DNA from 3 places in the Lactobacillus sp. IBH004 genome. Region 2 is predicted to be linked to each of the others. Evidence: riboswitches for the same ligand, from Rfam matches in the RefSeq annotation. Region 2 holds a riboswitch; each other region holds the start of a gene.
What was found. Region 2 has a riboswitch for thiamine pyrophosphate ahead of LDX54_RS00810 (ABC transporter ATP-binding protein). Riboswitches for the same ligand answer to the same signal wherever they lie in the genome.

Region 1 (11,050 bases), 380 kb from region 2:
AGTGGCACCAAGATTTTCTCTCACTACAAACAAAGAGATATTATTATTTAAAACATTATTAAGTAACATTATCAAAAACGCCCAGAAGGCACTATAAAACACGAATTTGTTTAAATGAATTTTAGTATTACCTGCTTTAGTGTCATTCTGAGAAACGGTTCTGTTTTCAAAGGGCAGAAGAAGAAATACAATTAGCAGTATTAGCAGTGAAAACAAGTATATCCAGTAATTATTAATCCAGCTGCTTGAAGCTGCCAGTTGACCTCCGCCCATGATAAAGACCATGCCACCAATATTAATAAAAGTTGTAGATAACCCCATAGTAGATTCACGTTCACTTTGAGGCAGCAATTGTGCGATTAAAACTTGAGTTAAATTGGTGCAGGCTCCTTGACCTAAGCCCACTAAGCATGAACAAAAAAGTAAAAACGTAAAATTCGTGTGCAGCATTAGTGGCAATAACCCACCAATTGTGACCAAACAAATTGAAACAAGGGTCAACACTTTTAAATTAACTTTATTTGCTGTCAATTTACCAATGATTATTCCCGCAAGCATCATAAATAAATTTGGTAAAGATGTCAGCATTTGTACACTAGTATTATTAAGGGTAAAAAATTTAGCAATGGCAGCGTAAGATGGAGTAATAGCTAAAGATGCCATGCCAATCATACTAACCGCTAAGATACCTATACGAGTTTTTGAAACAGAAACTCTTTTAGCACTATTCATTGATATTTACCGGATCTTAGTAATACTTTGAACGGCATTTCTACCTGAAAATACAGCATACCCTGCTGTACTTCCTGGTAAAGTGACAGCGTAAGTATCACCAACAAGCATTCCTGCAGCATCATTGCCAACAGCATAAACTCCGGTAAGTGGATAACCATAGGAATTTAAAACGGCATTATTATTATCAACACGAATACCACCAATTGCACATGCCATACCAATACCCAATTCTACTGCATAATATGGACCATCTTTTAAAGCTGTCATGTATGCGGGAGCTTTACCAAAATCGGTATCAGTTCCTTTAGCCACTAAGTCATTATAACGCCCAATTGTTTGCGGCAAATTGGGCAAATTCAATTTTTCTGCTAATTCAGCCAGAGTGTCGGATTTGGTCAAGTACTTATCACCATTCTGTAAGTCACACGTAATTTCTTCTTGTAAATGTTCGAATTTTTCAGGTGAAACCGGTGAATTGCTTACTTCCTTGTAAAGACCGACATTAGTTAAATGGTCAACCGTTTCTTGATTAAGGATTGAAAAGGTTCTTGATTGGGTTAAAAGAGCGCTGCCGGCATGACACATGTTGTCATTGACATCTTCATTAACAAAGCGTTCACCTTGCTCATTCACCCATAAAATTGCCTCCTGAGTCGCTGCTGCTGCCAATTGTTCAGGCATATGAACAAAAGGTGGACGGGTTTTATCCAAAATGGCGCCGCCACCATATTGAATAGCACCCATTTGATAGTGTTCAGCTCCGGCCTGCCATGCTAGTTTCATACCGTCTCCGGTAGATTTGCCATCACTAACTGATAACAAGCGTTCAGTCGCAGGAGCCCGTTTCTTAATTAAATCAGGATTATCCACATAGCCGCCTGTAGCTAAAATTATGTTATTTGCAGTTAATTCTCTTAACTGTCCTGTAGCCTCATTTTTAATAACTAGACCACTGACATGACCATTATGTTGTAAAATTTTTTGCGCACTAATGCTAATCACAATTTCTACGCCAAGAGCTTTAGCTTTAGGTATTAACTTTGCAATCACAGCATGACCACCACCGGCAAAAGTGTGAATAGTAGGCCAGCTCTTGCCTTGAGGACCAACTTTACTAAACTCAACTCCAAGAGAATGAAGCCAGTCAATTACTGAACCACTTTGACTAATATATTTTCGTAAATGAGGGGCACTGGCTTCATAGTGCGAATAGTTCAGTTCATCTTGGAGCAATTGGGTAGGATCAATCTTAATGCCTTTTTCTTTTTGCAAAAAGCTGTCGACTCCCATTGCGCCTTCAACATAGTTGCCGTCACCGCCAAGTGTCCTGCCTTTTTCAATTACCAAGGTCTTAATACCCTGCTCGCCAGCACTGACAGCGGCTGCCAAACCGCTAAGGCCACCACCAACGATTATTAGGTTATATTCGGAATTTTTAGGAAACATGAATTTTTTCTCCTACTTCAAGCCGACTGAAACACCGCCATCGCTTAAAACGGTTTGGCCTGTCATAAATGTGGCTTCACTAGCTACAAAAACAAAGACTTTAGCAACTTCGGCAGCGGTTTCTGCCCTCTTCATTGGTACAGTCGGTAAAACTTTCTCCAAAAAGCCGCCTTCGTTAAGTGGGGTTTTAGTTAGGCCGGGAGCAACACTATTAACACGAATATTTTTATCAGCATAATCAATCGCCGCAGCTTGAGTCATACCAATAATGCCATTTTTGGCTGCATTATAAGCGCCCATACCACCAGGATTATAAATGCTGCCTAAAGCACTGGTATTGACGATTGAGCCATAACCTTGCTTTAAGAAAAGTTTGATTTCTTCGCGCATACATAAGAAGGTCCCACGCAAGTCCAAATTAATCGTATTATCAAAATCTTCATCAGTCAGTTCGGCAAATGGCTTCAAAACACCACCGCCGGCATTATTCATCACGTAATCAATCTTACCGTAATCGGAAACGATAGTTTGTAAACCGTTCTTGATACTGTTTTTATCCATGACGTTCAAAATCAAGCCGGTAATCTTACCGTTGTATTTCTCATTCATTTCAGCAGCAACATCCAATACTTTCTTGTTATAGTCAGTTAAAACGACATCACTACCTTGCTTGGCAAACTCTTCACTAATAGCGTAGCCAATACCCTGAGCAGCTCCAGTAACAACAGCAACTTTTCCTTCTAACAATTTACTTTTCCTCCTGATTTAAACTCTTAATTGCTTCTTCTGCAGCAATCCAGCCAGAGACAAAGGCAAAGCCATTAGCAATACCTTCATAACTGGGGTAGCCATCAGAATATAAACCGTTAACATTATTACCAACAATATATAAATCTTTTAGTGGAGTGCCATCTTCTTTTACCGGCTGACAGTTGCGGTCAACATTGACACCGTCTAACGTTCCTAAAATCGCACAATGTTCAATTATTGCGTAAAACGGTCCTTCTTGAACGTCAAACAATAATTCAGCAGCCGGCTTTAAGAAAGTGTCGTCCTCTTTCTGCTTAACGGCCTGGTTATAGGCATTGACACTCCTTGTGAGTGAAGAATAAGGCAGTTGTAACTTTTGGGCTATTTCTTCCAGGGTATCTGCTTTTACTACTTCACCCGTTTTAACCGCTTCGTCAAAGTCTGTTTGAATATTAGGTAAAGGCCCCACAGTTGTTCTAGGCGTTTGGCCCACATCACAGAACTGTCTTTCAAAAGTGTCTTCAAGATTAACCTCTTTTTGCTTAAAAGTGTCTAAAGTCTTTTGGTCCAGTAAAACGTAATACATACCATTAACGTTATGGGCAGCATTGCCCCACATAGCAAAATCATAAACAACGTCCTCGTTTACAAAACGATTAGCGGTCTGATCCAGCCACAGCAATGGTAAATTGGTTAGAGTTTCAACAGCACTATCTCTTTTCATAGGATTAATACTCATGCTCGGTGCACAGCCATGGGCAAAAAGAACTGGACGGTGACGACAATCTGCTCCTAATTTATGCGTTAATCTAATTCCCGTACCCGTAGATTTGCGCTCTCCCAGGTTCAAAAGTGCTTTAGTATCTGAGAAATTGGCTGTCATCATTTCCTGACTGCCGCAATAGCCGCCATCAGCAAATATTACTTTTTTAGCAGCAATTCTAATCTCTGCACCAGCTTTATTTTGGGCAATAACGGCTTTTAAGCCATTATCATATTCCAGATCGACGGCTGCAGTTTCCAACATTACCTTATTGCCAGCTGCGGTAAATTTATCCGGTAATTTATCCCAGTTAGTCATTTTCTCTTTAAAATTATTAAATTTATGGTAAACCAGTGGATCATTTAAGTGTGCTTTTTGTTCGCTTTGTTCCACAGTTACCGGTAAACCCATTTCTGCTAAACGATCGATATTGGCACCTGATTTTTTTAAAAATCGCGCCAATAGTTCACCATTAACAAAGAAGTGGTTGTAATCTGTTAATCCGTTAAAAGCTTCACGATAGCCATAATTTACGTGCCGCTTTTTTTGTTCAGTGGAATTAATAGCAAAAACTCCATGAGCACCAAATTTGCCGGCACCTCCGACTTTGTTACCTTTTTCTAAAAGTACAAATGGCACATGCTTTTGATAAAGCTCAAAGCAAGCTGAAATTCCAGCCGATCCTGAGCCAACAACTACGACATCAGTTGAAAAAGAATTCAATGTAACTTCACCCTTTCTGATATTTTGTGATTCTTATTACAATTGAATTCTATGTCATTTTTAATAAAAGCGCTAACACATAAAAGTTATTAGCGATAAGTTAAAGTTGTCACATGCTTAAGCATTTTGCTAAATTTAGTTGAAACCATTGGATTCATTGCTATTACCACATTAAAAGTTTTTTGCAATTGAACTGGCGATAAACGCTCAATATTATTGCAGTTTTGCGGTAAACTAAATGATTCCGGTACGATTGTGATGCCACCATTAAAGTTTACATTTAAACATCCAGCGGCAAAGCTGTTGACCTCAGACACTTCTTTATATTTCCAACCATTTTGACAGTAGATTTTAAGCATAGCAAGCTGAATATCAGTAATACCAGTTGATTTCCAGTTTTGCATATAAAGCATACTGTTCTCAGCGAGCTGCTGCTCATCCCCGTGATATTGTCTTAGTTCATCTTTATTTAGCAGTAAGTCAAAACTAGTTTTCCTAAAAGGTAGACAGTCTATTTTATTATTACCGGCAAAAGCTAAGTCAAAGCCAACCAGTATGTCATAATTACCATTAATCAATCTTTTGATGCAAGAATCAAAATTTTCTTCGTCAAAATTGGGCTGACAAATATCTGGTATTTTTGAAGCAAATAATGCAGCGTCATTTTCAAAGCCTTGCAAAAAATGTACACGTAACAGCTTCTCCGGGTTAGGATCCGGGTGGTGCCAAATTTCACTGTACAAATTAATAATTTCTACGCTGCGTTTATAAAAAACTTCTCCTACTGGCGTTAACGAGAATTTACCAGCAGAACGGTTAAGCAATTTTTGACCCAGCTCATCTTCTAATTTTTTAATAGCTGAACTGACAGCTGTTTCTGAAACATAGTTTCTCCTCGCTGCTGAAATAAAGCCGTGAGTTTGAACGACATCAACGAAATATTTTACCGGCATTAAGTTATAATTCATTTTGCACCTATGCTATTTAACACAAATTACTTTTTTCACATTTATCATATAAAAAATAAAGTCAATTTTAAACCGTATTCTATAGAAAAGAAGCATTAATTATCAAATATACCTTAACTGTTGGTAATTATGGCAAAAGTAAAGTAAAATGTTTAAGGATTAAAAAAGGAGTGGCATAATGTCTAGACTTGAAAAGCCTGTAGTGATTGGTATTACCGGTGGTTCAGGCAGCGGGAAAACTACCATTGCGCAAAAAATTGTTGCCCAAATGCAAGAGAATGAACACGTTTTGATTATGACTCAGGATTCATATTACAAAGATAATACCGGGATTCCTATGAGTGAAAGAAAGAACATCAACTATGATCACCCAGATGCTTTTGATGTTCCTTTGCTTAGAAAGCAGTTGCAAGACTTATTAAATTATCGGTCAGTCGAGATGCCGGTTTACGATTTTAAAGAACATACCCGAAGTCAAAAGACCATTCATACTGAGCCTGCCGATATCATTATTCTTGAAGGAATTTTAGTTTTAGCAAACCCAAAAATTCGTGATTTGATGGATATCAAAGTTTACGTTGACACAGATGACGATATTCGTTTTATTAGGCGTTTAGAACGTGATCTAAATGAGAGAGGCCGGTCCATTGACTCCGTAATTGAACAATATTTAAGCACAGTTAAGCCGATGTATCATCAATTTATTGAGCCTACCAAGCGCTATGCAGATATTATTGTTCCAGAAGGCGGTAAAAATGATGTGGCCATTGATATGCTTACAACTAAGGTACACTCAATTTTAAGTAAAAAAGAAAAATAAAAAATATGACCCCCGGAATTAAGACAATTTGAAGTGCAACTAAAAAGTTAGACATTTTAATATTACGCAAGACTCAATGCACGATTTCGATATTTGATCGGAGTCGTGTATTTTAGTTTGTTTGATCTTCTGATATGGTTGAACCAGTAAACGTAATCGCGCAGTACTGCCTGCATTTCTGCTAGTGAACTGATCTTAATGCGGTTGAGCTTCTCCCGTTTCATTAGGTTGAAGATGGTTTCGCCCGGTGCATTATCGTGGCAGTTACCCTTGCGCGACATGCTTTGCTTAATCTTCATTTGCCTTAATTTAGCTTGATAGCCGCTGTGGCGGTATTGAAAGCCCTGATCTGAATGCAAAATAGGCTGGGCTGTTTCAGGCAGTTTTTGCTTGAGCTCTGCCAGCATGTCATAAACCAGCCTCATGTTAGGCGAATAGCTGACTTGACAAGCCAGTATTTCCAGTGAGGCCTCATCAATGACCGGTGAAATATAAACCTTTTTGCCTGTGGTCATTGTATTCGGTAATATCCGTGTGTAAGACGTGGTAGGGTCTGGTTTCATTAAACCGCTGCTTTAAAATGTTTTCCTTGATTACGCCTGCAGGGCCCGCATAAGAACTGTAGCGTGCAGTGCGCCTGCTGTAGACTCTGGTCTTTAGTCCCAGCTGCCGCATCAGCTTGCGCACGGTATTGGGCGCATAGCTAAAGCCTTGATCTAAGAGTGCACCATGCATACGTCGATAACCGTAAGTCTCATCACTTTCTTGGTAGAAGATAGACTTGATTACGCCTTTAACAGCAGCGTATTTATCTAATCGGTTCAATCGGTGACTGCGGTTGTCGTAATAAGTTTTGCGGTTAAGGTGCAGCTTGGCAAGCAAAAGCTTTAACGGCACCTCAGGTCGCTCAGCCCGAATCTCCACGGCTATTCTGGTTTTTTGCCGGTTGGTGAGCGTGGATATCGGGCAGCCACTTTTTTTAGGATTAAGTTATCCAATTCTAAGTCGGCTTTTTGTGCCTCTAGCTCAGCGACCTGACGACGCAATTGTTCTACTTCGGTTAGCTTCTTAGTGGGTTTAAGCTTCTTCTGACGCTTCTTTTTAGTCATGGTTGGTGGTCTCCCCTTGGATTTTGGGAGCAGCCCAGAGTAGCCTGCAGCCTGATAAGCCGCCAGCCATTGTCTTACTACTGACCGCGAAAGATTAAAAACTGCGGCTACCCTGAGTACTCCCATGTGATGTTCATGATAGAAGCGTACCACATTTAGCTTGAATTCAGGCAAATAAGTTTGCCGGGTGTGAGTAACCTTTAAAGCGGCTAAGCCATGTTTGCGGGCACGTTCTGCCCAGGCCCTAATCTCGGTATGATCAATGCCGTATTCGCGTTCTAGTTTAGCTAAAGAGGTTTGGTGGGATAAGTATTTACTGCAAATTTCCATTTTCAAAGCAGTTGAATATTTAGTCATGAAAAAAGTGCTCCTAATAGTCAGATTAATGTCTAACTATTATGGAGCACTTCAATTTCGGGGGTCATATCATTACTTCAAGAGCAATACTCCTTTTTAAATATTTAAGCTATTTTTGGCTTTAATGCTTTATCAAATAAATTCGTAATCAACTTAACTAAAACGCCATCAAAAACCAAAGCAGAAATGATATTGGTAATAAGCATTACGATTTGCACTTGCATACTAAATTTGCTCCAGCCATATAAAATATATGAGGGAATAAAACAGCCAAATGAAGCAAAAAACGCACCAGTTAAGACGCTTTTCCAAGTGAAATTTTGATAACGTTCTTTTTTAGGGAAAAAGCCGATTTCATTAGTAGCGCCTTGAATAATTCCGGAAAGAATCGTAGTAGCGCCCCATTGACCACCTATGGCCATTTCAACCACAGAAGCTAATAATTCACCAATCGTACCGGATCCTGCAGTAGGAACAAAATACATCGCTAAAGGTCCAGCCATAAGCCATAAACCTGTAAAAACAGTATCAGTAACCGGTGCAAAACCTGTCGGCACCAGCAGCATTTTGATTAAATTAAAAGCCCAGTTAAAGCCATATGTATAAATGACTCCCATAATAATTCCAATTAATGCAATTAAAATAATCGACTTTACATTCCATTTTGAAGTTCTAGTAAACATAAAAAAATACTCCTAACTTTACATGTCAGTAGGAGTATCATTATTACCTAATTTTACACTTCCCTAACGCAGGTATTGTCCCGATCAGGTTCAGAGGGTATTTCTCAGCTTTTTGGCACCCCTAGTGACTGCTATTCAATTTTTACTATTATATCATACTTTAATTAAATTTGTTGCCTATTTTAGACGATTACTGTAGTTAATGCCATTAAAATTGACTAAAACTTGCCAACTTTTCTTTAGTTAAATCACGAATAATAGCAAGCGTCAAAGCAACAGAGGCTTTAAAATCTGAATAAGCACTAAAACAATAAGGAGAGTGTTCATAACGAACTGGAATACCAATCACAATGGTTGGTGCGCCATTTTCATAATAAATTGCTGCTCCATCTTGGCCACCGCCAGTGCGAACAGAACGAGTATACGGAATGTTATTCTTATCAGCTAAATCGCAGGCATACTGTTGAAATTTAGGATTAGGCAAAAACGAAGTATCCATGTCACGCAACATCGGTCCCCTTTTCAGTCCGGTTTGTGACAACCATTCTGGGGTAAAAGTATCATCTGCTGGACAAGACTCAAGCACGACTGCTACATCAGGCTTTACTGCACGCGCTGTCACATACGCTCCGCGCAGACCGACTTCTTCCTGGCTGGAAAGTGCTGCAACAACGTTAAATGCAGTTTGTTCATCTTTTAAATTGTCTAAAACGTCAGCCATAGCAGCAGCGCCAAAGCGGTCATCAAAATCTTTGCCGAAAAACAAACCAGACTTTTCATTGTATTCACATTTAACATCCACAAAAATAGGACAACCCGTATCGATTTGATAATCATTAATTGTTTCGGCACGTGAATTGGAACCAACATCAATTGACATATCGGCTACGTCCGGTACATTATTTTTTTCGGCTGCAGTCATAAAATGAGGTGGTTTAGTAGCCACAACACCGGGAACATATTCACCTGCACGATTTTTAATTTTTACACGCAGAGCAGGAATATTATATTTAACCCACCCGCCAAGGGGCACGAATTTAATCATGCCATTAGGACGGACAGCTTGGGTAATAAAGCCAACAGCATCTGAATGTGCATCCAGTTGAATCACTGGCCGACCTGGTTGGTTATCTTTTTTGCTGGCATACACATTGAGCATACCGTCAACCTTCACGTCAGCAAAATCTTGAACAGTATCGGTAAATAGTTTAACAAATTCTCCTTCAAAGCCAGAAGTAGAATTGGCATCAGAAAATGCCTTGAGCATTTTAATTTCTTGTTGTTTTTGCATTTTTTTACCTTTCACTAAAAATACTTATGCATTAATTTTACCAAAAACTGAGGTTACACGTTAAAAATTTAAGCAAATCGAGAATTATCTTACTGCTTTTAGCAATATAGCTACTTTTTGTACGTAATTGACTGCTAAAAAAGTGAAAATAGTTGAAAATGGTCTGTTTTTTTAGCAAAAAAATGATATAATCGAAATATTAGGAATTTAAATTGTTTTACAATGAAGGGTAGATAAATGCCAAAAAACGACAATATTAATAGTATTATTGATCATAAATTGTTTAGTGAAGAGGACATTCACCAAATGTGTGTTAAGTTAGGAAAGCAGCTTACCAATGATTATGCTGGTAAGAAACCGTTAATCGTTGGTGCTCTCAAAGGTGCTGTTTTCTTTTTAACTGATTTGGTTAGAGAAATGGACGTCAAAGCTGAAATTGATTTTCTCGATGTCTCAAGCTACGGTAATGAAATGGAGTCTTCCGGGAAAGTTAAGCTAGTTTCTGATTTAGCATCTGATGTGAAAGATCGTGATGTTTTAATCGTGGAAGATATTGTTGACACTGGTCTGACTTTAGATTTTATGAAAAAGTTGCTTGAAAAACGGGGAGCAAAAAGCGTTAAATGTTGCGTTTTACTTAACAAGGAAGCAAATCGTAACGTCGATGTTGATGTCGAGTATTATGGTTCAAAGGTTGGTAACGAGTTTGTAGTAGGCTACGGACTTGATTTCATGAATTATTATCGTAACCTACGTTATATTGGTGTATTAAAGCCCGAAATTATTAAACTGGTTAATAATAAATAAAAGAGTTGTCTTGATGATGTGAACCCTAAAATTAGGACACTTTATATTAGCTGCTAACTGAGGACTAACTTTCGATATTCAAGCGGAGTTAGTCCTTTTAGTTTAATTTTGATTCTTTTCTGATTGTAATACTCAATGTAGTCTCTAATCGCATCTTCCAGTTCAGTGAGATTCTTAAAGTGCTTTTCAAAGCCATAAAACATTTCTCGCTTGAGTATCCCGAAGAAGCCTTCCATTAGCCCATCATCAAGCGAATTGCCCTTGCGTGACATTGATTGGCTAATGCCATGATTTTTGAGCCACGCTTGAAACTGACCATTTTGGTATTGCCAGCCTTGGTCTGTGTGAAAGATCAAACCATTCAGTGCCGGATGTTTGCGCCAAGCTTGCCTTAACATGTCCATGGTCTGCTTAAGATTAGGGCTGCGGGAAATAGTATAGGAAACAATCTCTTGGGTGCAGCCATCAATGATCGGTGATAAATAGGTCTTTTGCCCCTTGAGCTTAAACTCCGTCACATCTGAATACCATTTGTGATTGGGATAAACCGCACTGAAGCTGCGTTTAATCAGGTCAGGCTTAATCGGACCCTGAGTGC
Region 2 (11,050 bases):
TCTCCTTAGAGCAAAATGTATGTATCATTAATCTAATTCTACTCAATTTAAGATAATAAAAAAAGGTGGACGTAATGTCATCCACCTTTTAGTCTTATTTAAAAACAAACTATTTATTTTCGTCTGCTTTGGCCTTGTTCAAGAAAGCAACAACTGCTGCCACGTGCGCAACACGTTTCTTGCCGTTTTTCTTGTTCTTAGGTCTTTGGTTTGGTTCACAACCGGTGTTGTAATTCTCACCTTTACGCATAGTACTATACTTCCTTTCAGATTTTCGAAAATCTCATATAGTTTACCACTTAAGCTATAATGAAGCAAGATTTGCTCGTACTAGATCATTTTACTGTGATTTTTAATATCAAAAAACGGTTCCTTTGGAACCGCTTAAAATCTAATATTATTTATTAAATATTATCAGTTTATCACACTAATTATTTTCACTAACGGTCATAGCAGCATCAATCACGCCACTGTCGTCAGCTAAGCTGATTGCTGCATTCTTTTCATCAACTACCAAGTTATTGCCTAAATATTGCATTTCTGCAGGACTGGTGTATAAGTCAAAGCCCGCATTATTTTCAACTTTAATTGAAAAGTCTGGATCTTGCTTATCCAAGACCACAAATTGAAAACGGGTTCCGGCAGTACAACTGCCAGCAATATTAGAGTATTTATTAGAGCCGTCGTTTAACGATAATAAAACAACTTGCCCCTCTTTTACACTCTTTTTAATTTTATCAGCAGCACCTGATTTAACGTTCATTTTAACTGTTTCGGAATTACTCATTTTAATATTTCCTCCTAATCCTTAGCAATTTTCTCAAGTATAGGATATATTAAGTTATAGTGTCAAAAATTATGTTTATAGTAAAAGTATCCCTTAATCTAAAAAATTATTATTGCTAATAAGGGAAAAAAAGGTCAAAATGTATATAGCGATTACAGATGATTATAACTTGTGAAAGGGGACATTTTATGACCGTCTTGAAAAAGGTTTTTAGCGATAAAATCCTGCAAATTACTTTTGTAATAACGATTATCAGTCTTTTTTTTGCTAGACCGCGGTTTGAAGACATTAACTTACATACGATCTTTTCAGTCGCCGCGATGCTAATCATTATTCAAATATACGCCTACTTACACGTCCTTGATGTGCTCGCGTATAAACTGACCAGTATTGCTGATAATATGCAAAAACTAAATATTTTATTTACGGCTTTAGCAATTATCGCGGGGATGTTTTTGGGCAATGACATAACAGCGCTTACATTGATTCCCCTATACTTGAATATTGCTAAGAGATGTGATTTACCCCAGATTTTACCCGTTACTTTAATCGGTATGGGCGCAAACATTGGGGCTGCCTTTACCCCTTGGGGTAACCCTCATAACATCTTTTTAGTTAGTAAATATTCTGTTAACGCTGTCCAATTTTTTTCATGGTCTTTGCCCTATTTAATAATGGCACTTGTTATTACGCTGATTATTTTTCACTTTATCCCCCGCAAAAAAATTCCGCGGCAGGATGTTAAACAGATTAATATCAGCTTAAGACCAACAATCATTACTACAGCAGTGTTCGCGCTATTCTTCTTGGGCGTATTTAAAGTTATTAATGTGGTAATTCCGCTGATTGTTGCAATTATCCTGGCGTTATTAATAAACCCCAGAATCTTGCTTAAGGTTGATTTCGCTCTGCTATTAACTTTCACCTGTTTCTTTATTTTCATTAGTGATATTCAACAAATTCCGATGATTGTCAGCATTATCCATACAATGATCAATTCAGAAACTTCAACTTACTTCACATCAATTATTTCAAGTCAAATTATCAGTAATGTTCCTGCAACCATTTTAGTTGGTAAATTTACCCCTTATGCTAAAGCATTGTTTTTAGGTTCCAATATAGGTGGCTTTGGTTCACCGATTGGTTCAATGGCAAATATGCTGGTGCTCAAAACTTTTACCCAAAATGCGACAGTATCAAGAGGGGAATTTTTCAAAAAATGGACTGTAATGCAGTTCATAGGTTTGCTGGTCTTGACAGTTGTAGGCTGGGGACTTTTATTAATTTAATAATCAATTTAGTAAAGCTTTGCTAACGAAAGGTAGTATAAGCTCCTTTTTTATACTCAAAAGTCTCTTAATCAGTTATAATTAAGAGATATATAAGGAGGAAGACTATGAACAGTTTAACTTGGATAATTGTAATTATTATTATTTTATTAATTGCAATCTATATTGCGGTATACAATGGCTTACAAAAAGCCAAGGTTTACACCGATGAGTCCTGGAGCCAAATTGACGTCCAATTAAAGCGGCGTAATGACTTGATTCCTAATTTAGTCGAAACCACCAAAGGATATGCCAAACACGAAAAAGAAACACTGGAAAACGTTGTGCAGCTGCGTAATCAGTTAACTAACATTCCCAGCGATGACCATGCACAAACCTTAAAAGTTTCTAACCAGATTTCTGATGCGCTTAAGTCCATCTTTGCATTATCAGAAAATTATCCTGACCTTAAAGCCAATCAAAACTTCTTGAAATTGCAAGAGGAATTGACTAATACTGAAAATAAAATTGCCTATTCAAGGCAGCTTTATAATTCATCTGCTGCTTTATACGATCAAAAACTTTTAACCTTCCCTTCCAATATTGTTGCTCACATTCATGGTTTTAAGAAAGTTGACTACTTGCAAACCAGTGAATCTGAAAAAGAAGTACCTAAAGTTAAGTTTTAAATACTAGGTCAGTTTTATGTTATTTCAACAAATTGCCCGCAATAAGCGCAAAACTGTGGGTATTATGGGATTGTTTGTTATTATCTTGGCACTTGTAGGTGCAGGATTAGGCTACCTTTTTAGCAACAGACCAATTTTAGGTTTAGTTATTGCCGTGATTTTTAGTATAATTTACATGCTAATTGTCTTGCCCAATCCAGCAAACATGGTTATGAGCCTCAATCATGCCCAAGAAGTTCATGAGCAGGATAATCCTGAATTATGGCACGTTGTGCAAGATATGGCACTAGTTGGTCGTGTACCCATGCCGCGAGTATTTATTATCGATGATCCCAGTCCTAATGCGTTTGCGACAGGAAGGAATCCGAACCATTCAGCAGTTGCAGTTACTCAAGGTTTACTCGATATGATGAACCGGGAGGAACTGGAAGGAGTTTTGGGCCATGAGATTTCTCATATCAGAAACTACGATATTTTAGTTTCTACTATCGCTGCCGTGCTAGTCGGTGTCATTTCTTATCTTTCTGGGATCGCCAGCCGCTATATCTGGTGGATTGATGATGATCGCGATAGTGATCATGATAGTGGTGGCACCATCGTTGTCATTTTTAAGGTAATAGCAATAGCGTTTGTCTTAATTTTGGGGCCTATTTGTGCCAGTTTAGCGCAAATGGCATTGTCACGTAACCGTGAATACCTTGCCGATGCTTCTTCAGTAGAGTTAACGCGCAATCCGCAAGGGCTAATTTCGGCGCTTGAAAAAATTGACGGCTCTGCACCAATGAAAAAAGCTGATCCCAGCAGTGCGGGAATGTATATTGAAGATCCTATGCGTAAAAAACGCAGTTTTACCCATTTGTTTGACAGTCATCCACCAACAGCGGACAGAATTAAACGTTTAGAAAAAATGTAAAAAAACAACCTTCTTGTTTAAGGTTGTTTTTTATTTCAAATTAATATTTGCCTGCCTGAATAGTTCTGCACGCATTTGCACCGGTGTTTCATGGTAATATTCACTGAACTTCTTATAAAAGAAGGATTTGCCGCTATAACCGACACGGGTAATTATCTCTTTGACGGAAATATCTGGACGAGCAAGTAAACTTCGTGCTTCCAGCATGCGCCTTTCATCGACATGTTCCACAAAACTTTTGCCTGTTTTTTGTTTAACCAAACTTGAAAAATAATTAGGATTAAAACCAAAATGCTTGGCTGCATCATTAAGCGTAATGTTAGTAAAATGGGCATCAATATATTTTTCCAGATCCGTTTTTGCAAACTGATGACTTGTTGCTGGAGTGGAAGTTAAATTTTGCTTTCTAACTGCAGAAACGAAAAGCAAGGTAAGTTCTGCCATGATAGCGTTACGGGTAAACAAGTCATAATTAAGATATTCATTAATTATCTTTTTAAGTAGATGGGCAGACTCTGACATTAGCGTTCCGTTTAACCCTAATAATCTTTTTTGCTCAAAAGTAGTATTGATTTTTTTAAGCAATTTTTTCTCATAATTGTTCATTACAGTTAGATTGTCGAAAAAGTTCCGGACATCTATATTGGGGTCAAATTCGAGTTTAACTAAAATATCTTTACTACCAGGTTTTAATATTTCATAATTGCTCTTTTTCTGTAAAAAAATGATATTGCCATCATTGAGTATAAAATTCTGACTATTGATCCTCACTTTAGTTGAACCTTTTGCCTCATACAGAATAGTTAGCCCTGTTGTTTGGTAGCGATGAATTCCCGTATTACGATTTTCTAAAAAGGCTATAAACAAATCAAAGTTGCTGTTACCTGGTTTTATTTTCACTTCATTAGTATCAGACCTAGCCGCATCTATGATACTGGCTAAATATTGTTCCAATTTAACTGCTGCCATTACTTTCACCTCTTATACAGTTTAGGGATTATATAGTTTTATTATATAGCAAATTTTCATCTTACTAATATAATTTTGTTATTTTACCTTTATCATTGCTACATGAGTAACGGAAACTCCTTGTGCATCTAGACAACTAATTTTCTTTTCTGTATAATAAAATTTAACATCGGGGTGCCTGTAAAGGCTGAGATTAAACCCGCAGAACCTGCTATGGATAATGCCAGCGAAGGGAAAACGAAAGATTTTACATCGTCAGGCTATTATCCTGACGATTTTTTTGGTAACTAAATTGATTAAATTAAATAACCTAACATTTTCATATGACAAACAAAACCAAATTTTAACAAATATTAACTTAAATATTCCTACAAAGCAGTTTTCATTGTTAGTTGGACCAACTGGCTGTGGTAAATCTACCTTATTGAAAATAATAGCAAAGTTATATCCTGAATTTGCAGGACAACTAAGCGGCACTGTTACTCTGGGCGGCTTAAAGGCTGCTATGATGTTTCAAAATGCCAGTGAGCAATTTACTATGGCAACTCCTCGAGAAGAAATTATTTTTGCACTGGAAAACCTCTGCCTTAATAAGGCCCAGTATCTAAAACAGTTAAATGAAGCCGTTCAGTTTACCCAAATTGATTATTTACTTGATCAAAAAATTAACACATTATCTGGTGGTGAACAACAAAGAGTAGCATTGGCTGTTCTCATAGCGATGAATGTTGACCTGTTTTTACTTGATGAGCCTTTCGCCAGCTGTGATCCCGCTGCCCGCAAGTTTTTAATCGCTAAACTAGCACATCTGCGCGATCAAGGAAAAACAATCATTTTAAGTGATCATGTACTAGCTGGTTATGAAGGAATTTGCGACAATCTTTTTCAATTTCAGGGTAAACGCCTGGTGCAGCTTTCTCAAGCAGAACAGGAAAAATTGTTGCGAAAAAATACGGATTCTAATTCCTATACTTTTGTCTTACCGCAGCAGACTGAGGAGTCGTGCTTTACCCTGCAAAACGTTCAGATTAGACAAAATCGTTTACTTCTAAAGCAGGAACAGTTAAATATTGTTTCTGGTAAAACCACTCTGATTACAGGAGCCAACGGTGTGGGCAAAACATCGCTTTTTAATGCTCTGACTAAAATGATCCCTTATTCAGGCAGCATCACCTACCACAACCGTGAAATTAATAAATTACCTACTCGTAAGTATTTGCTTCATGTAGGCCAAATATTTCAAAATGCAACTGACCAGTTTATCAATGTCTCTGTTGCAGATGAAATTAACCTCAGCAAAAAAAAGCGGACCAATTCTTATTTTACTGATGACAAAATAGCTGCTGCTTTATCCACTCTTGAACTTGATTCACTACTTGATCATGTCGTATATTCATTATCCGGTGGACAACAAAAGAAACTGCAAATCTTGTTAATGTTGATTTCAGATCAGGATGTATTGTTAATTGACGAACCACTTAGCGGCCTGGATGCTGACTCTGCCGTCAAAGTGATGTCTTTATTAAGAGAAAGTCAGAAAGCACGGAAGCAAACGCTTTTAATTATCAGCCATGAGTTAAAGAATTTAGCTGATTGGTGTGACTATCACCTCATTTTTAAAAACCAGCATCTAGCTTACACGAACAAGTGAGGTACTATCATGAATCCTAGTTTTAAATTTATCTTGGCTCTGATTATTTCTGTAGAAATATCACTGAAATCAAGTTTACTAACAAACCTCTTAATCATATTCTTTGCATTGGTCTATTTAATTTGCAAACACATTAAATTAAGCAATTTGCTTTTAACTCTACTAATGCCTTTAATTGCCGCTTTTACAGTTTTTGCGACTTTATACTGGTTCTCGCCACAACCCAACTTACAGAACGCACTAAGCTTATCTAGTCGAATTTACGTTTATACTTTGACTATCTACTGCGTTTCAATAGACACTACTGCTACAGAATTTGCCCGCTCTTTTGAACAAAATTTTCATTTGCCCAGCAAGTTTGCTTATGGAGTTTTAGCTGCTCTTAATATCGTTCCCCGAATGAAAGAGGCCGTTAAGCAAATTCGTACTGCTGGCATGATGCGGGGAGTATATTTGAGTTTTTGGTCACCGGTTCTTTATTTTAAAGCTATCTTAGTTGCTCTGAATTCTGCAGAAAATTTAGCTCAAGGTATGGCATCCCATGGTTACCGCGAAAATGCCAAGCGCTCTGTCATTGCAGCTGTTCCTGTTAAAAAAAGTGACTGGCTGCAGTCAATTGCAATTTTGGTTTTAGTAAATCTAGCATTATTGACGTTAAAATAAAAAAGTGGACATGCTTGTCCACTTTTTTTCTATCCCTTAATTTATTCAGCTAAAGAATAACCTGCAACACTAATATTAACCGGCTCGTCTGCAGTGATAAAAATTGCCGGCTTTTTGGTTGTGTAATAGCGTTCTGAAAATACCAGCTCCCCGTCATTTAAGAAAAACTCAATTGAACTTGTATCAATAAAAACTTGTATTTTTAATTTTGAGTTTGGTCTCAGTTTGCCATAACGTTGTGCGTCGGTTGTCGATTTATCCGCTCTGATCAAAATTACTTCATTATTTTCCTTATTCCAAGATAATGTAACCAGATTTTCCTGTTCATTTTTAAAAATGAAGCTAATCTCATTACCTGACCAATTTTCAGTTTTAGCAGTTAAAAGCAACTCCAAGTGCTGCGGATCAGAAACATTAACTTGCATTGAAGAACTCGTTTGTTTTTCGTCAACTACTTTTTCTTGCCGTAATTGTTTTAACTCATTGACTGGCGTCATATACAGCTGATTATTTTTTAAAGTTAATTCTCGCGGCAAAGTTAACGCCCCACACCAGCCATCAGCCTGCTCGGAAAAGTCTGCATGCCACATATCAAGCCAGCCAAAAACAATGCGCCTATTATCAGGCGTTAACATAGTTTGGGCAGCGTAAAAGTCATGCCCATGGTCAAGTTCTTGAAATGCACCATGTTTAAGCTGATTGTTGCGATAATCCATTTTACCGATAAAATATCCCGTTTGATAGCAGTTAAGATATTCTTTACCCTTTGCCACGATTCCTTGAGGTGAACATAACAAAACGTCCTCTCTGCCCAATGAAAAAAGATCAGGGCATTCCCAGGTGTAGCCTTCAATATCGGCTCCTTGAGAAACGGCTATCGGGCCTAAATAATCCCAATGCAATAAATCAGTCGACTTATAAGTAATTGCACGGCCTAATCCTTTCTTATCCTGACCACCCACAACAATATAATATTCATTTCCATCTTGCCATACTTTAGGGTCACGAAAGTGCTGTGAGTTATCCGTCGGTGGCAATGCAATCACAGGATTACCACTATATTTTGCAAAATGAATGCCATCGTCACTAAAAGCAACATTTTGTGTTTGATAAAAGCGACTATGATCATTGACATCGTAGTAATGATTACCTGTATAAATCAGATACAAGCGACCATCCTTTTCAATTGCGCTACCAGAATAACAGCCATCTTTATCCTCAGGACTATCCGGGGTCAGTGCAACTGGTAATTCTTCCCAGTGAACCAAATCTTGACTGCGATAATGGCCCCAGTGCATAGGGCCTCTTTTAGCTGAATAAGGATAGTACTGGTAAAAAATATGATAGTAGCCTTTATAATATGAAAAGCCATTAGGATCATTCATCCACCCGGAAGATGTTGTTATGTGATAATTTAGCCGATACCGCTTGTTAGTAATTTTAGCCGGAGTTTGCATTTTTGTTTTTTATTGCCTTTCGCATAATCAAATCTACTTATGATACGGACTGCCACTATTAATCATAAAGCCGCGATAAATTTGTTCAATCAAAACGACCCGCATTAACTGGTGCGGCAAAGTCATTTTGCCAAAGCTCATTAAATCATCTGCTCTTTTATCTACTTCCGAACTGGTACCTAAACTGCCACCGATAATAAAAGTAAGATCAGAATGTCCGTAGGTTGTAAGGTCCTTAATCTCGTGCGCAAACTCTTCACTGGTTCGCTGCTTGCCATTAATTGCGGTCACAAAAACGTATTCTTTATCTTTTATTTTGCTCAAGATTCTTTGTCCTTCTATTTTTTTGACATTTTCCTGTTCTGCCGCACTAAATTTTTCAGGAGCTTTTTCATCCGGAACTTCAATTAACCGTACTTTAGCAAAACGGCTCAGCCTTTTTTGATATTCAGCAATAGCATCCTTAAAATACTTTTCTTTTAACTTACCCACACAAACAATTTTGATATTCATAACTGCTATTTTATCCCCCAATTCCCAAAGTTTCCACTTACCTTTTCCACAACTGTGTAAAGTTAAAAACTACATTTTGTGGTCTTTACCTTTAGTAAGCGAATAAATTGTGTTTTGCCTATTTTTTTAAATTTATCAAATTAAATTTACCCACAGTGAGATTAATTATAGGTAATTTTCACAAACTTTTTGCTCTCAAATACTGCTGTTAAGCCCTGAACAACTGTTTGAGCTAATTAATTTTCACTATTATTTACACACAATTCACAGGTTTTCCACAATTTGTCCCAACTACTTTTTCGCATTTTATGCACAATCCACAAAGTTATCCACAGTTATCAACAAGATTTTTATCTTTGTGTTTTACTTGACAGCTTTTAATTCCGAACTTTAATTTGTTTCCCAATAACAATATTAAGAAAAAAGCTATACTTATGTTTCAAACCGCATAGTATAGCCTTTTTTTTACTTAATTCTGGAATATTTTTGATTTAGTCTGACTGCAATTTTACTCGTAAATTGATTTCTTTTCCGTTACGATTAACGGTCAAATTGACGTTATCTCCGACTTTGTGATTATACAAAATGCTGTGTAACGAAGCGACATCTGAAACAGCTTTGTTGTCAACCTTAATAATTACATCGCCTGCTTTAACTCCTGCTATAGCAGCCGCACTGTGCTTAGTAACTGAATCTACATAAATACCATTTTTAAGATTAGATTTGATGTTAAGGTGGTTTCTGTAACTGGAAGGAATGCCTTGTAAAGCAATTACTTTAACTCCCAGTTGTGGACGCACAATCTTACCTTTCTTAACCAATTGATTAACGATAGTTACTACTTCATTGGAAGGAATAGCAAAACCCATTCCTTCAACTGATGTACCATCGCTTGATTGCGAAAGCTTCATTGAGTTGATCCCAATAACCTGCCCTGCAGAATTAACTAATGCACCACCTGAGTTACCAGGGTTAATTGCTGCATCCGTTTGAATAACCGTTTGCTGATTAGCAGATGAAGTAGTGATGCTACGTGCCGGAGCCGAAATTATCCCTTGCGTAACCGTAGAAGCATATTCACTGCCCAGAGGAGAGCCAACCGCAATTACTGTTTGTCCTGCCTGTAAGCTCTTAGAATCACCAAATTCAGCTGTTTGAGTGACATAGCTGCTATCAATTGAAAGTACAGCTAAGTCTGTTGTAGCATCCGTACCAATGATACGGGCATTGACTGTTTTACCATTAGACAGCATAACCTGAACTTTATCACTACCAGAAACAACGTGGTTGTTGGTAACAATATAGCCCTTATTACCGGACTTAGTGTAAATTACGCCTGAACCTTCGCTGTATGTCTGCAGCTTTCCTTTGCCCTTATTATCATTATCGTAATCGCCGAAAAAATCGAAAAGGGAATTGCTGCTGTTTGTCTGCCTTTTCATATTAATAACTGAAACCACAGCACCTTTAACGTCATTATAAGCTGGGGTCATTGTCCCGCTGGTTTTAGCACTGTTTCTAGAGGTTTTAGCACTGCTGGAACTAATACTAGTCTGTGCATTATTATTCATATTAGCATTGTTTATTTGATCTAAGGCCACATATGAGGCCCCACCACCTATAAGTCCGGCTACAACACCAACAATAGCAGTCTTCAAAATGCCATGTTGCTGACGACCAGAGTTTTGATTATTCATCATTTAGTCTCCTTTATACATCTTTTTTACTATACTAACAAAATTTGAAAAAAGGTAAAAAATTTCCTTAAATTTGTACTAAATTAGTCGGCTGGACCGGGTCGGTCAAAACAATTTTAACATCACTGGGCAAATTAGCATCTCCGTCAACCATTATTTTTTTAGCAGCATTGTAGGCTAACTTTGCCGTATTATTATGCTGACTCCTGTGTGCCAAAAAAATATGTTCTGTTTTGCTTGTTACCACATCCAGCAGAGCCTGCCCTGCATCATCGTTTGATAAGTGTCCAACATCCGATAATATGCGTTGTTTTAAGCCCCAGGAATACGGGCCATTACGAAGCATCATGTCGTCATAATTAAATTCCATTAGATAAGCATCTGCGTCTGCAATTACACTTTTTACCTTACGGGAAACATAACCGGTATCTGTCAAAAAGGCC
Region 3 (11,050 bases), 290 kb from region 2:
GCAAAAAGCGGTAGATTGACCGGTTATTTTGCACATCATTGATATTGTCTGAGTATACCGGCAAATCAACATATTTCACATCGGGCCATGACATATCAGGTGAAGAGGACTTTTCGTATTCAGAGCGCAGGTCACAGTCGACAGTGACGCGTAACTTAGCTAATTTAACCTGGTCTCTTGCTGTTAAAGAGCTGAGTGAATCTGAACGATAAATTTTATTCCATTTAACTGTCTGACCAGTTACACTTTGATAACCGCCAACATCGCGAAAGTTCATCGGACTATCTAATGCAATTATTCGATCATGTGCCACTTTCTTATCCTCCTTTTATTATAAAACTACTCACCGTGGGCAAAGACTTGGGTGGCCTTCACGGCTTTTTTCCAACCCTGATACAAATGTTCCCTTTCGCTTTCAGGCATCTTCGGTTCAAAAGTTTTACCTACTACGAAAATATCCTTTAATTCATTGACATTTTGCCAATAACCCACGGCTAAGCCAGCTAAGAAAGCTGCACCCATTGAAGTTGTTTCTAATATTTTGGCACGCTCAATTTTAATACCTAAGATGTCAGACTGAAATTGCAGCAAATAGTCATTATTGGAAGCACCGCCATCAACGCGCAAAGTCGGAATTTTAATGCCCGAATCAACTTGCATCGTATCCACTACATCTCGCGTTTGATAAGCCAGCGACTGCAATGTGGCCTTGATAAAATCTTTGTCATTTGTTCCACGTGTAATACCGAAGACGGAACCACGGGCTTCGGAGTCCCAGTACGGTGCCCCTAAGCCGGTAAACGCCGGTACCACGTAAACCTCATTTTCAGACTTTGATTGCCTGGCTGCCTTCTCCGAATCCGCTGCCGTCTTAATCATTTTGAGCGAATCACGCAACCACTGAATAGCGCTGCCGGAAACAAAAATAGAACCCTCTAAAGCATACGAAATTTTGCCATTTAAACCATACGCAATAGTAGTCAATAAATTATTGTCAGATTCTGTTGGCTGTTCTCCAGTATTCATCACGATAAAGGAGCCGGTGCCATAAGTGTTTTTAACCATGCCCTTTTTCAGAACTAACTGACCGAACAAAGCCGCCTGCTGATCACCCGCAATACCGGCAATGGGTACTCGCCCGCCAAAAAATGTATAAGACTTGGTGTAGCCGTAAATTTCAGAATTAGACTTTACCTCCGGCAACATTACTTTAGGAATATTAAGCAACTTTAAAATGTCTTCATCCCAAGTTAAATCATGAATATTGAAAAGCATCGTTCTTGAAGCATTAGTATAATCAGTCACATGAACTTCACCAGCGGTCAAGTTCCACAAAAGCCAGCTGTCAATTGTACCGAAAAGCAGCTCGCCATTTTCGGCCTTTTCTTGTGCTCCAGCGACATGATCTAAAATCCAGCGAATTTTAGTGGCGCTAAAATAAGGGTCAATTATTAGTCCCGTCTTCTGGTGGATCAGATTGCTATAGCCATCTTTTTTTAGCTTTTCTGCTAAGTCGGTCGTCTGCCGTGATTGCCACACAATTGCGTTATAAATTGGCTTGCCGGTTTTTTTATCCCAAATTACTGTGGTCTCACGCTGGTTGGTAATGCCTATTCCTACTATTTGCTGTGGCCGCACTCCAGAATTGATGATGGCATTGGCAATTGTTGTTTGCACTGCGTGCCAAATTTCTTCTGCTTTATGTTCCACCCAGCCCGGTTGGGGAAAATATTGGGGGAATTCTTTTTGTGAAGAGGCAATTTTTCTGCCCTGATGGTCAATTATCATTGCCCTGGTTGAAGTTGTGCCTTCATCAATTGCCATAATATATTCTTTTAACATCTTTGATCCTCTCCAACAGAAAGCGGTTTTATCTTCATTTTACTACTAGGCCTTGCTTTTACAAGAAATTATTATAACATTATGCTTGTTTTAAGTTATACTGGTTACATAGAGCTTTTATTAAAATGGGGATATATCAAAAATGAAAAAAGAAATTATTGCTTTAACAATTGCTGGCAATGACAGCGATGGCAGTGCGGGAATGACCGCTGACCTGCATTCTTTTTATGCTAGGCAAGTTTATGGTATGGGGCTTTTGACAGCCGCAGTGGCCGGTAACACTACTGGAATTTACGCCCAGGAAGTCATGCCAATTCCTTTTATTCAAAAGCAGTTTGATGTCCTAAACGATGATTTTAAAATTGATGCACTTAAAACCGGTATGCTTGCTAACAAAGACGTAATTGCTTGTGTTGCCGCCAATTTGCATAAATATGACATGGGTAAAATTGTGCTTGATCCGGTCATCATGACTAAGCACGGTGATACCCTACTTGATGGTGATGCTTACCAAGCGTTTCTTGAGCAATTAATGCCACTGGCTGACATTATTACGCCTAATTTTTATGAACAGAAAAAGTTAACGGGCTTAAGTTTAGATACTAAAGAAGAAATTCGTCAAGGTGCTAAAAAGCTGCAGGAAATGGGCGCTAAAAACGTGTTGATGAAGGGGCGTCATGACAACTCCCAGCAGTCCCAAGTGACTGACATCTTGTTAACTGCAGATGGCGAATTCCATGAATTTACCAAGCCTTTCATTAATACAGATAGAATTAATGGTACAGGCGACACTCTATCTGCTGTAATTGCTGCCGAATTAGCCAAAGGCCAATCGATTATCGCTAGCGTTCAAACAGCCAAGGACTTTACTTATGAAGCTATTGCTCACCCAATTGCAGTTGGCTCCAAATACGGTCCAATCAATCATTTTGCAGCGCAGCAAAATCTTAAATAACTATTCTTTGCCCGCTTCTAACTATTAAGATATACTTTAAACAAGATAATAGGGGTTGGTAAACAATGGCAAACAAAACAATTAAGATTGCATATTTATACGAAGACCTGATGAATACTTACGGTGATTCTGGCGACGTTAAAATTATCAGATTTTTGCTAAAAAAACAGGGCTATGATACACAAGTTGATAATATTTCTCTTGGTGATCAATTCAACGCTTTTGATTATGACTTTGTCTTTTTTGGTGGTGGACAAGATTTTGAGCAAACTGTTGTTGCTAAAGATTTACCGCGTCATAAAGAAACTTTGACAAAGTATATTAACGCGGGCAAACCTATGGTAGGTGTCTGCGGTGGCTATCAGCTAGTGGGCACATATTATAAAACCAATGCCGGAGTGACAATCAAAGGGTTAGATATTCTACCTTTCCATACCGTTTTTAAGGCAGATAAGCGCATGATTGGTGATACCCGTTACATGAGCGAATGGGGCGAAGTCAAGGCCTTTGAAAATCATTCCGGACAAACTTATTTTGATGATCAGGATAAGCTGCATCCCTTAGGAGAAATGATTGAAGGCTACGGCAACAATCCCCAAGATCACGTCGAAGGCTTGCGCTATCGCAATTTTATCGGTACCTATTCCCACGGTCCCATATTAAAAAACTTGAATGTCGCTAACGCCATAGTCAAGATGATTCTAGAATGGCATGATGAGCGTATCAAATCATAGACTATCGTAATAATTTTAATAACAAAAAAGCTACTAGGCGTAGTAATGATATGACCCCCAAATTTAGGACAAATTTGGGGGTCATCTTTATGTCTAAATTATCTAAGCAAGACAAAATTGAAATTTTTCATCTTTGGCAGAACTATCAGGTTGGAGCAGTTCGCTTGTTACCGTCGTAGAACATTTGCTAGCGCATATTGTGATACATCAGGGTCAGTGCCTTATCGGTGGCGGTACGATCACTGACTAACAGCTGCTTTAAATATTCCTGTTCCTACTCTCTTCAATCATAGGTGGTTCAAACTCGCCCCGGTAAGTTGGAACCATTACGCAAATACCCTGGAAAGGCCGCCGTATCGCGGGCAACAATCGCATTAAGCCTCTTTTCGAAGTTTAAGTCCAGGGGCTTTTTTTCATTGATAGCAAACTGCCAGCCTCGCTTCAATTGAACAATAATATTAATATCATCAATTGGAATGCCGTCAACACCCAGGCCATCAATGATTGTCTAGGTCTGCGGCATAGTGGTAGTCAGGCCTTCAAAGCGTGAGTTAGTGAAGACTAATTTGGTTAGATTGGTTTTGGCTAAGTGTCTTTCCAGCACTTTGCTGCGAGGCTAGTACTTGGAACGCCCGATTGCGGCTGGGGGTGTTCTCAACTTTAATCAGTTTAGCAATTTTGTCAACGTTAGCTTCATTTTGCGCTTCAATCATCTCTTTGTTTCTTCGCGGATAGTCAATTACTTGGCCATGATTAGCCGCGTATGCAGAAAGAAAAACTTTGCAGCTACGGCCGTTGCCCTCTCTAAACGGGTGCATGAAATTAATTGCGTCTAGCAGCTCAGCATAGTCTTTGTTAGCCAAAGGCTTGCCCGCGGGGTACTTGTGCAGCATGTTATTAATATCTTTTTCGGCAAAATCGAATCTGGTATGATCAAAAAATTCATACCCGTTTTTATTGAAATTGCCGGGGCGATATTTACCGGCCCAATCGTATAGTTCACCAAATAAGAATTGGTGTACCTTCTTAAGGTCTCCGATATCGTTTATTTGGGGCTTTTTTTGCAACAAGAACAAAGCATTCCGAGCGGATAGCTCATATTCCTTTTTCTCTAACTCCTTTGAGTCATGGATATGGAGCTTATTTTTTAGGACGCCATTTGAATACAAGGTTTCACTAATCCAATCACTCATTATCCTTGCCCCAAATTTCTTCAAAGCGCTCAGCCACTACTGGATCAGGCTGGATAGCTTCATCAAATAATTCCTGGATATCTGATTCTGTAGGATTCCACCCTTCCAGGTGGTTGACTTCCACGACAGTTCTAATTTGTTGGTAAATTTCTTTATTAGCAATGAAAACGCCTTGGATAGTCTGCGTTTCATCGTTTATATCTAAAATATATGGTTGTGTTTCTAGCATATTGAGTAAATCTCCTGGCTTCTCTTTAAGTGCGATTGCAAAGGCATTAAGGACCCTAATTGACCAGGTCTCAATTGGTTTAACAATTGAGTTTCTTAAAGTACTAAGTGGGACGTTGCTGGCCTCAGCGACTTTAGCGACGCTTATATTTTTGCTTTTGAGTAGTTTAACGATTGTTGCACTCATTTTAAAACCTCCAATATCTGTACTTATATTATACCATATTTAGTCACTTTTATAGTGATATATGGTAAAAAGCGATATTAGATTTTAAAGTAGTGCTATTCAAGTTCTATACCTGTGGATTGTATTACCTGCTTATTGGAAATCACAACACTATCTGTTTTGTCTTTATTTAATTGTATCTCCGCTTAGTAGAATTTTCTTGTTTTTTACTATTAACTAGTACATCGTTCCAATCTTTACCAATAGTTTTGGCAGGCTGTAAATTGCTGAATTGGGGTGTAGTGGTCAAAATTGCAATTTTCGAATTTGATTATTTACAAAAGGAATGATTTTTTTGTTGTAGGCTAATTCAGGAATATCTTTATTTTCCATATATTTTAATGAGAGTTACATCGTTGCCTTTGACCTCCATAACCACTGTGTTGTCAATTGTTGCTATATTTTTTATATGTTGCGACAAGCTCAAAAGGCTCTGCAGATGTATTATTCATCTCAGGCATATTATCATTTGATGCAAAAACGGTATTAATTCTTAAAACCCCAAAAGTGATATAATTAAGGCTACTATTAATAAAGAAGACTGTTTATATTTTTTAAATTCTGTTTTCATAATTTTTTCTCTCTTCCTAACATATTAAAAATGAGCAAAAATGAAAAAATAACAAAAACTATAACTGTATTTATTTTAACATTTTTCTTTATCAGCATTGGAATAAGCTTTATACATTATTGTAGAATTAATTCTTTAGAAAAAGCCGTTTATTTTAGTGCTGGCAAAAGAAAATATTCATATAACTTAGACACATATAAATGCTTACATAATAAAAAAATTGCTTCCGTTAAAATAACTACTGATAATCAAGGATCTTATGATACGCTTTATTATGTCGGAAAAATTAATAATAGATATTATGGCTTTCTATTTAAAGATCGTGGCATATTAAGAAAAGCAAAATTAATTTATATTAAAAAAATTGATGAATAATAGCATATTAGCTTTTAATATAATGATTTTAACAATGCGAAATGACTGAACTAAAAAGGCAGCTTAAATGAAGTGACCCCCAAATTTAGGACAAATTTGGGGGTCATTTTTATGTCTAAATTATCTAAACAAGATAAAGTTGAAATCTATCATCTTTGGCACGATTATCAAATCTGCCCTGCTGAGCTAAGTCAGCGTTATCGGGTTGGCAAGACTAATATTAATTACTTGTTAGCTTTAATTGGCCGTCACGGTCTAGCTATTTTAGATCAGCCTTTCACTGCTTATACAAGTAATTTTAAGGAGCAGGCCCTTAGGCGAATCATAGTTGAACATGAGCCTGCCCGTCGAGTATCTATTGACTTGGGCTTAAAAAGTAGTGGCATGTTGTCCAATTGGCTGCGCGAATATCGTAAAAATGGGTATAATATCGTTAACAAGCAGAGAGGACGACCGCCCTATGACCAAAAGAGAACAGCTGATCAAACAGGAAAATCATCGGCTCAAGCAAGAGAACGACCGCTTACGCCAGCAGAACTTGAAGCTGAAAATCGAGAACGAATTCGTAAAAAAATTGAGCGTCTTAGTCGACCAGCGGACCAAGAACCGCAAGCCGCGGAAATAGCCCAGGCAGTTACCCAACTAAGGCGCGAGCTTAAAGTCAGCGTAACTTTTATTCTTGATACCATTAATGCCAATCCCAATCTGCCGCACTTATCCCGTAGTAATTACTACTACACTTTAAAGAAGAAGGATAAAGAGCGAGATAATCGAGAAATAATGGCAGAAATCAAAACTATCTATGAAGAACACAAGCACCGCTATGGCTATCGCCGCATTACTGCAGAGCTTAGGCGTCGTGATTTATTAGTCAATCATAAAAAGTGCAACGCTTAATGAACAAGCTGAAATTGTTTGGCATAGTCAATAAACGCTGGCACAAATACAGCAGCTATCGCGGCACTCAGGGTCCGATTAAGCCTGACCTGATTAAACGCAGCTTTAGTGCGGTTTATCCCAATCACAAATGGTATTCAGATATAACTGAGTTTAAGCTCAAGGGGCAAAAGACCTATTTATCACCGATCATTGATGGCTGCACCCAAGAGATTGTTTCCTATACTATTTCCCGCAGCCCTAATCTTAAGCAGACCATGGACATGTTAAGAAAGGCCTGGGACAAGCATCCGGCACTAAATGGTTTGATCTTTCACACAGACCAAGGCTGGCAGTACCAACACCCGCAATTTCAAGCGTGGCTCAAAAATCATGGCATTAGCCAGTCAATGTCACGCAAGGGCAATTCGCTTGATGATGGGTTAATGGAAGGCTTCTTCGGGATACTCAAGCGAGAAATGTTTTATGGCTTTGAAAAGCAGTTTAAGAATCTCACTGAACTGGAAGACGCAATCAGAGACTACATTGAGTATTACAATCAGAATAGAATCAAAATCAAACTAAAAGGACTAACTCCGCTTGAATATCGGCAGTTAGTCCTCAGTTAGCAGCTAATATAAAGTGTCCTAATTTTAGGGTTCACATCAAAACTTGGTAAGCTGCCTTTTTATAAATTAATGAAATTAACCGTAATATTGATCCTGGTCTAAAGCAGTTTCATCAAAATTAACTATCATAAATTCATAGTTTGAAAAACACTCCATCCAATTGTTAAAATAGTCGTTCTCTTTTTTTAGCGACTTACTGCTTTCTTCTCCTTCTATTATAAAAGGCTTTGAACGTATATTAAAATTTGCATGTATTGCACCCAGCAAGTTCAATAAACGCAAGAAATCTTTTGCTGAATCCACACTTACATGAAAAGATTTAAACGAACTATTATTTTTGCCAAGATAACTTTTTGCTCTATTATACTCATCAACAGATTCTGCCCTATAATTTTCAACGCTATTTACATTCTCTTCAATAATAGCTGTCGGCGCTTGTTTTTTAAAAAATCTAGTATCTTTCTTAATTTAAAAAATAGTTCATCATTCATTTTTATATTCCATTTAAAAGGTGGTGCTTGGAAACATTATATCTCCTAAGAAGCCATCAATTTTATCACTTAAAGTGGCATAGCCATGTCGTCCACGAGTGCAAGAGTGAGAATATTGCGGTTAAGTTTGGCATCGGCCTATACCGCGAGCACTATAACTGACGGTTCTTGCTTTTTTGCTTCCACTAGCATAGTAGTGCATTGTTAGCTCTCCAGACCAATTATAGACTAGAAATTCAGGTTTAAGATCAGTTGCTTTTAGTGCATAATATATGCTGCCACTAGTAACCCACATTTTAGAAATTCCTAAATCACCATTAACAGTACTAGATAAATCTACATTATTATAAAATAAATATATCTTATTTTCTCCAAGTTGCACACTTTCCTGGGACTTTGAACAATAATTACATTGTCCAATATCAAAATTTTATTATGAAATTGACTAAAGACAAGTAAGAATAAAATAAAAGCGGTTTTTACAGAAGTTACTTCCAATCTTGCTTTTCATAAGCCATCTGCCAAAACTGCAATTCATAATAGCTGCTGCGTACAAATGCAGTTTGCATTTGCTCAAGTTCTTCATTAGTGGCACTTTCAGCCAAAGAATTGGTTAAATGCAGCATTTTGGCTACATTGGCACCATACCACTCGCCATCATAAGTATCAATCCACTCCTGATAATAAGAAACCGGTGAACCTTTTTCTGCCATTTTTTGGCCAATTTCCTGATAGAGCCAGTAACATGGTAAAAGCGCTGCGACCGCTGCTTTAACACCAGATCGCTTTAATGTCATATGCATATGGTTAACGTAGTTATAAGCTGTTGGCGCCACTGGAGTTTTAGTAATTTCAGTCGCAGTTATGTTTAATTCTTCAAAAAAATGGCCGCGCACTGATATTTCAACGTCTTTCAAGTCTTGTGCCCCTGCCAGTAAAAATTCCTTTACTTCCTGATTATCCGTTTTTGCTGCAATTAATTCATGCAACTTGCTAAATTCTCTTAAATAATAGCGATCCTGTAACAAGTAAAATTTAAAAGTGGCAATCGGGAGTTCGCCACTTTGTAGTTCCTTAATAAAGGGATGCACCATACTTTTATGCCACAATGCCGTTCCTGCTTCGTGCAGCTCATCCGTAAATTTCATATTTACTTTCCTCCAAATTAAATAACTGTTAATTATTACTAACTACACTTTATTCAAAATTAACTATAATCACTATGCTTTTTTTGCTTTTTAGCATATTTTTAATAATAGCTAAAATACTAGTACTTATGGCGTATACAGATAGCATCTTTATTAACCCAGCATTGTAATCAATAGTATAATGCGCTATAATTGAAAGCGATAACACGAGGGGTGCCTTTTTGGCTGAGATGAAAGTATTTCAGACCCTTTGAACCTGTAAGCTAATACTTGCGTAGGAACGTGTCAAAAACGCTTAAGCTTTGGCATTTCCACGTGCCAAGGCTTTTTTATTAATCAAAATTTTTCAAAAACATTTAGTCGGGAGTAATAAAATGCAGTTAGACTTATTAGATAAATTACGAGCGCAAAATCCGGTTATTTTTAACATCGCCAATTTTGTGACAGTTCAAGATGTGGCTAATGCAGTCAATGCTATTGGTGCTTCACCAATTATGAGCAATGAAGTCGCTGAAGCTGAAGAAATAGTGCGAATGGCTGCAGCAGTGGCAGTTAATATTGGCTGTTTAACTAAAGAGCAAATCAATCATATTAAAAAGGTAGAAGACCTAGCACGGCAATATAACAAGCCGATAGTATTTGATCCTGTTGCGGTTGGTGCAGTTGAATATCGCTACAAAATCGCAGATAAGCTTTTATGGGATTTTCATACCAGTATTATTCGCGGCAACATTGGTGAGATCGCTGCCTTAGGTGACTTCAACTGGAATTCAAAGGGCATCGATGCAGGTTCCGGCTCTGGTAATATTGATGAAATTACTGCTAAAACTGCTCAGAAATATCATTGTACGGTCATTGCCAGCGGTCCTACAGATACAATTAGTGACGGCAAAAGACTAGCCCATGTCCATAACGGCTCACCACTTTTTAAAACTCATGTGGGCTCAGGTGATATGTTGTCCAGTATTGTCACAGCTTTTACCGCAGTCACTGATGATCCGTTTGAAGCGGCTCAGATAGGTGCTTTAGTTTTCAGTTGTGCGGGTCAAATGGTTGTCCAAGATCATCCCAGTGTTGGACCAGGTACTTTTGGTATGTACCTCATGGATTATTTGTACAAAGTAACAGTCCCTGATATTAAGCAAATTGCTGATTTTGATTAAGGAACTTCATGATGACAGAAAAAATTAATTCTTTTCCCCAGGTTTTAACTATTGCCGGTACAGATTCAGGTGGTGGTGCCGGAATCATGGCTGACCTTAAAACTTTTCAAATGCAAAAAGTATTTGGAACAGCAGTAATCGTGGCAGTGACAGCACAAAACACTTTGGGCGTCCAAAAATCTTTTTTACTGCCACTGGAAATGGTTGACGCCCAATTCGCCTCTCTGGCAGAAGATTTTCATATTCGTGCTTGTAAAACGGGAATGTTGGGCGATGCGGCTCACGTTCACCAAGTTGCTCTTAACCTGCAAAAGTATGACTTTGGCCCCATTACCATCGATCCAGTGATGATTGCTAAGGGTGGTGCACCACTTTTAAGTCAAGATGCTGTTGCCACCGTTAAAAATGAATTGCTGCCTTTAGCCGATCTAATCACACCTAACTTACCAGAAGCAGAAACTTTAACTGGCATCAAGGTGCAAATGCAAGATCAATTTCCTGAATTAGCCCATAAACTACAAGATATGGGTGTTAAAAATGTACTAATTAAAGGTGGTCACACTAATAGCGCAGAAGTAAAAGATTATGCTTTATTTGCCGATGGTACTGATCTTTGGGT

Region 1: linked by a shared signal. The riboswitch ahead of LDX54_RS02870 (ECF transporter S component) and the one ahead of LDX54_RS00810 (ABC transporter ATP-binding protein) in region 2 are both predicted to bind thiamine pyrophosphate.
Region 3: linked by a shared signal. The riboswitch ahead of thiM (hydroxyethylthiazole kinase) and the one ahead of LDX54_RS00810 (ABC transporter ATP-binding protein) in region 2 are both predicted to bind thiamine pyrophosphate.

Annotation. Positions count from the first base shown of each region.
Region 1 is NZ_CP110217.2:546,351-557,400, reverse strand. Features, by position in the region: gene LDX54_RS02905 (MFS transporter) at 1-732, opposite strand, end outside; gene LDX54_RS02900 (FAD-binding protein) at 739-2,181, opposite strand; gene LDX54_RS02895 (SDR family NAD(P)-dependent oxidoreductase) at 2,194-2,928, opposite strand; gene LDX54_RS02890 (FAD-binding protein) at 2,930-4,417, opposite strand; gene LDX54_RS02885 (LysR family transcriptional regulator) at 4,507-5,385, opposite strand; gene udk (uridine kinase) at 5,564-6,205, shown strand; partial or broken gene LDX54_RS02875 (IS3 family transposase) at 6,268-7,671, opposite strand; gene LDX54_RS02870 (ECF transporter S component) at 7,776-8,354, opposite strand; TPP riboswitch at 8,398-8,487, opposite strand; gene LDX54_RS02865 (M42 family peptidase) at 8,563-9,645, opposite strand; gene hpt (hypoxanthine phosphoribosyltransferase) at 9,883-10,452, shown strand; partial or broken gene LDX54_RS02855 (IS3 family transposase) at 10,506-11,050, opposite strand, start outside.
Region 2 is NZ_CP110217.2:166,362-177,411, reverse strand. Features, by position in the region: gene LDX54_RS00840 (hypothetical protein) at 110-250, opposite strand; gene LDX54_RS00835 (iron-sulfur cluster biosynthesis family protein) at 428-787, opposite strand; gene LDX54_RS00830 (SLC13 family permease) at 976-2,076, shown strand; gene LDX54_RS00825 (LemA family protein) at 2,184-2,744, shown strand; gene htpX (zinc metalloprotease HtpX) at 2,761-3,657, shown strand; gene LDX54_RS00815 (AraC family transcriptional regulator) at 3,688-4,626, opposite strand; TPP riboswitch at 4,787-4,878, shown strand; gene LDX54_RS00810 (ABC transporter ATP-binding protein) at 4,919-6,277, shown strand; gene LDX54_RS00805 (energy-coupling factor transporter transmembrane component T) at 6,287-6,940, shown strand; gene LDX54_RS00800 (sucrose-6-phosphate hydrolase) at 6,982-8,397, opposite strand; gene rlmH (23S rRNA (pseudouridine(1915)-N(3))-methyltransferase RlmH) at 8,431-8,910, opposite strand; gene LDX54_RS00790 (trypsin-like peptidase domain-containing protein) at 9,402-10,607, opposite strand; gene LDX54_RS00785 (MBL fold metallo-hydrolase) at 10,675-11,050, opposite strand, start outside.
Region 3 is NZ_CP110217.2:1,842,324-1,853,373, forward strand. Features, by position in the region: gene LDX54_RS09005 (tyrosine-protein phosphatase) at 1-313, opposite strand, end outside; gene glpK (glycerol kinase GlpK) at 340-1,842, opposite strand; gene thiD (bifunctional hydroxymethylpyrimidine kinase/phosphomethylpyrimidine kinase) at 1,985-2,797, shown strand; gene LDX54_RS09020 (cobalamin biosynthesis protein CobQ) at 2,863-3,531, shown strand; gene LDX54_RS09025 (Fic family protein) at 4,083-4,724, opposite strand; gene LDX54_RS09030 (helix-turn-helix transcriptional regulator) at 4,717-5,139, opposite strand; gene LDX54_RS09035 (hypothetical protein) at 5,780-6,124, shown strand; partial or broken gene LDX54_RS09040 (IS3 family transposase) at 6,236-7,629, shown strand; gene tenA (thiaminase II) at 8,609-9,268, opposite strand; TPP riboswitch at 9,468-9,566, shown strand; gene thiM (hydroxyethylthiazole kinase) at 9,643-10,431, shown strand; gene thiD (bifunctional hydroxymethylpyrimidine kinase/phosphomethylpyrimidine kinase) at 10,443-11,050, shown strand, end outside.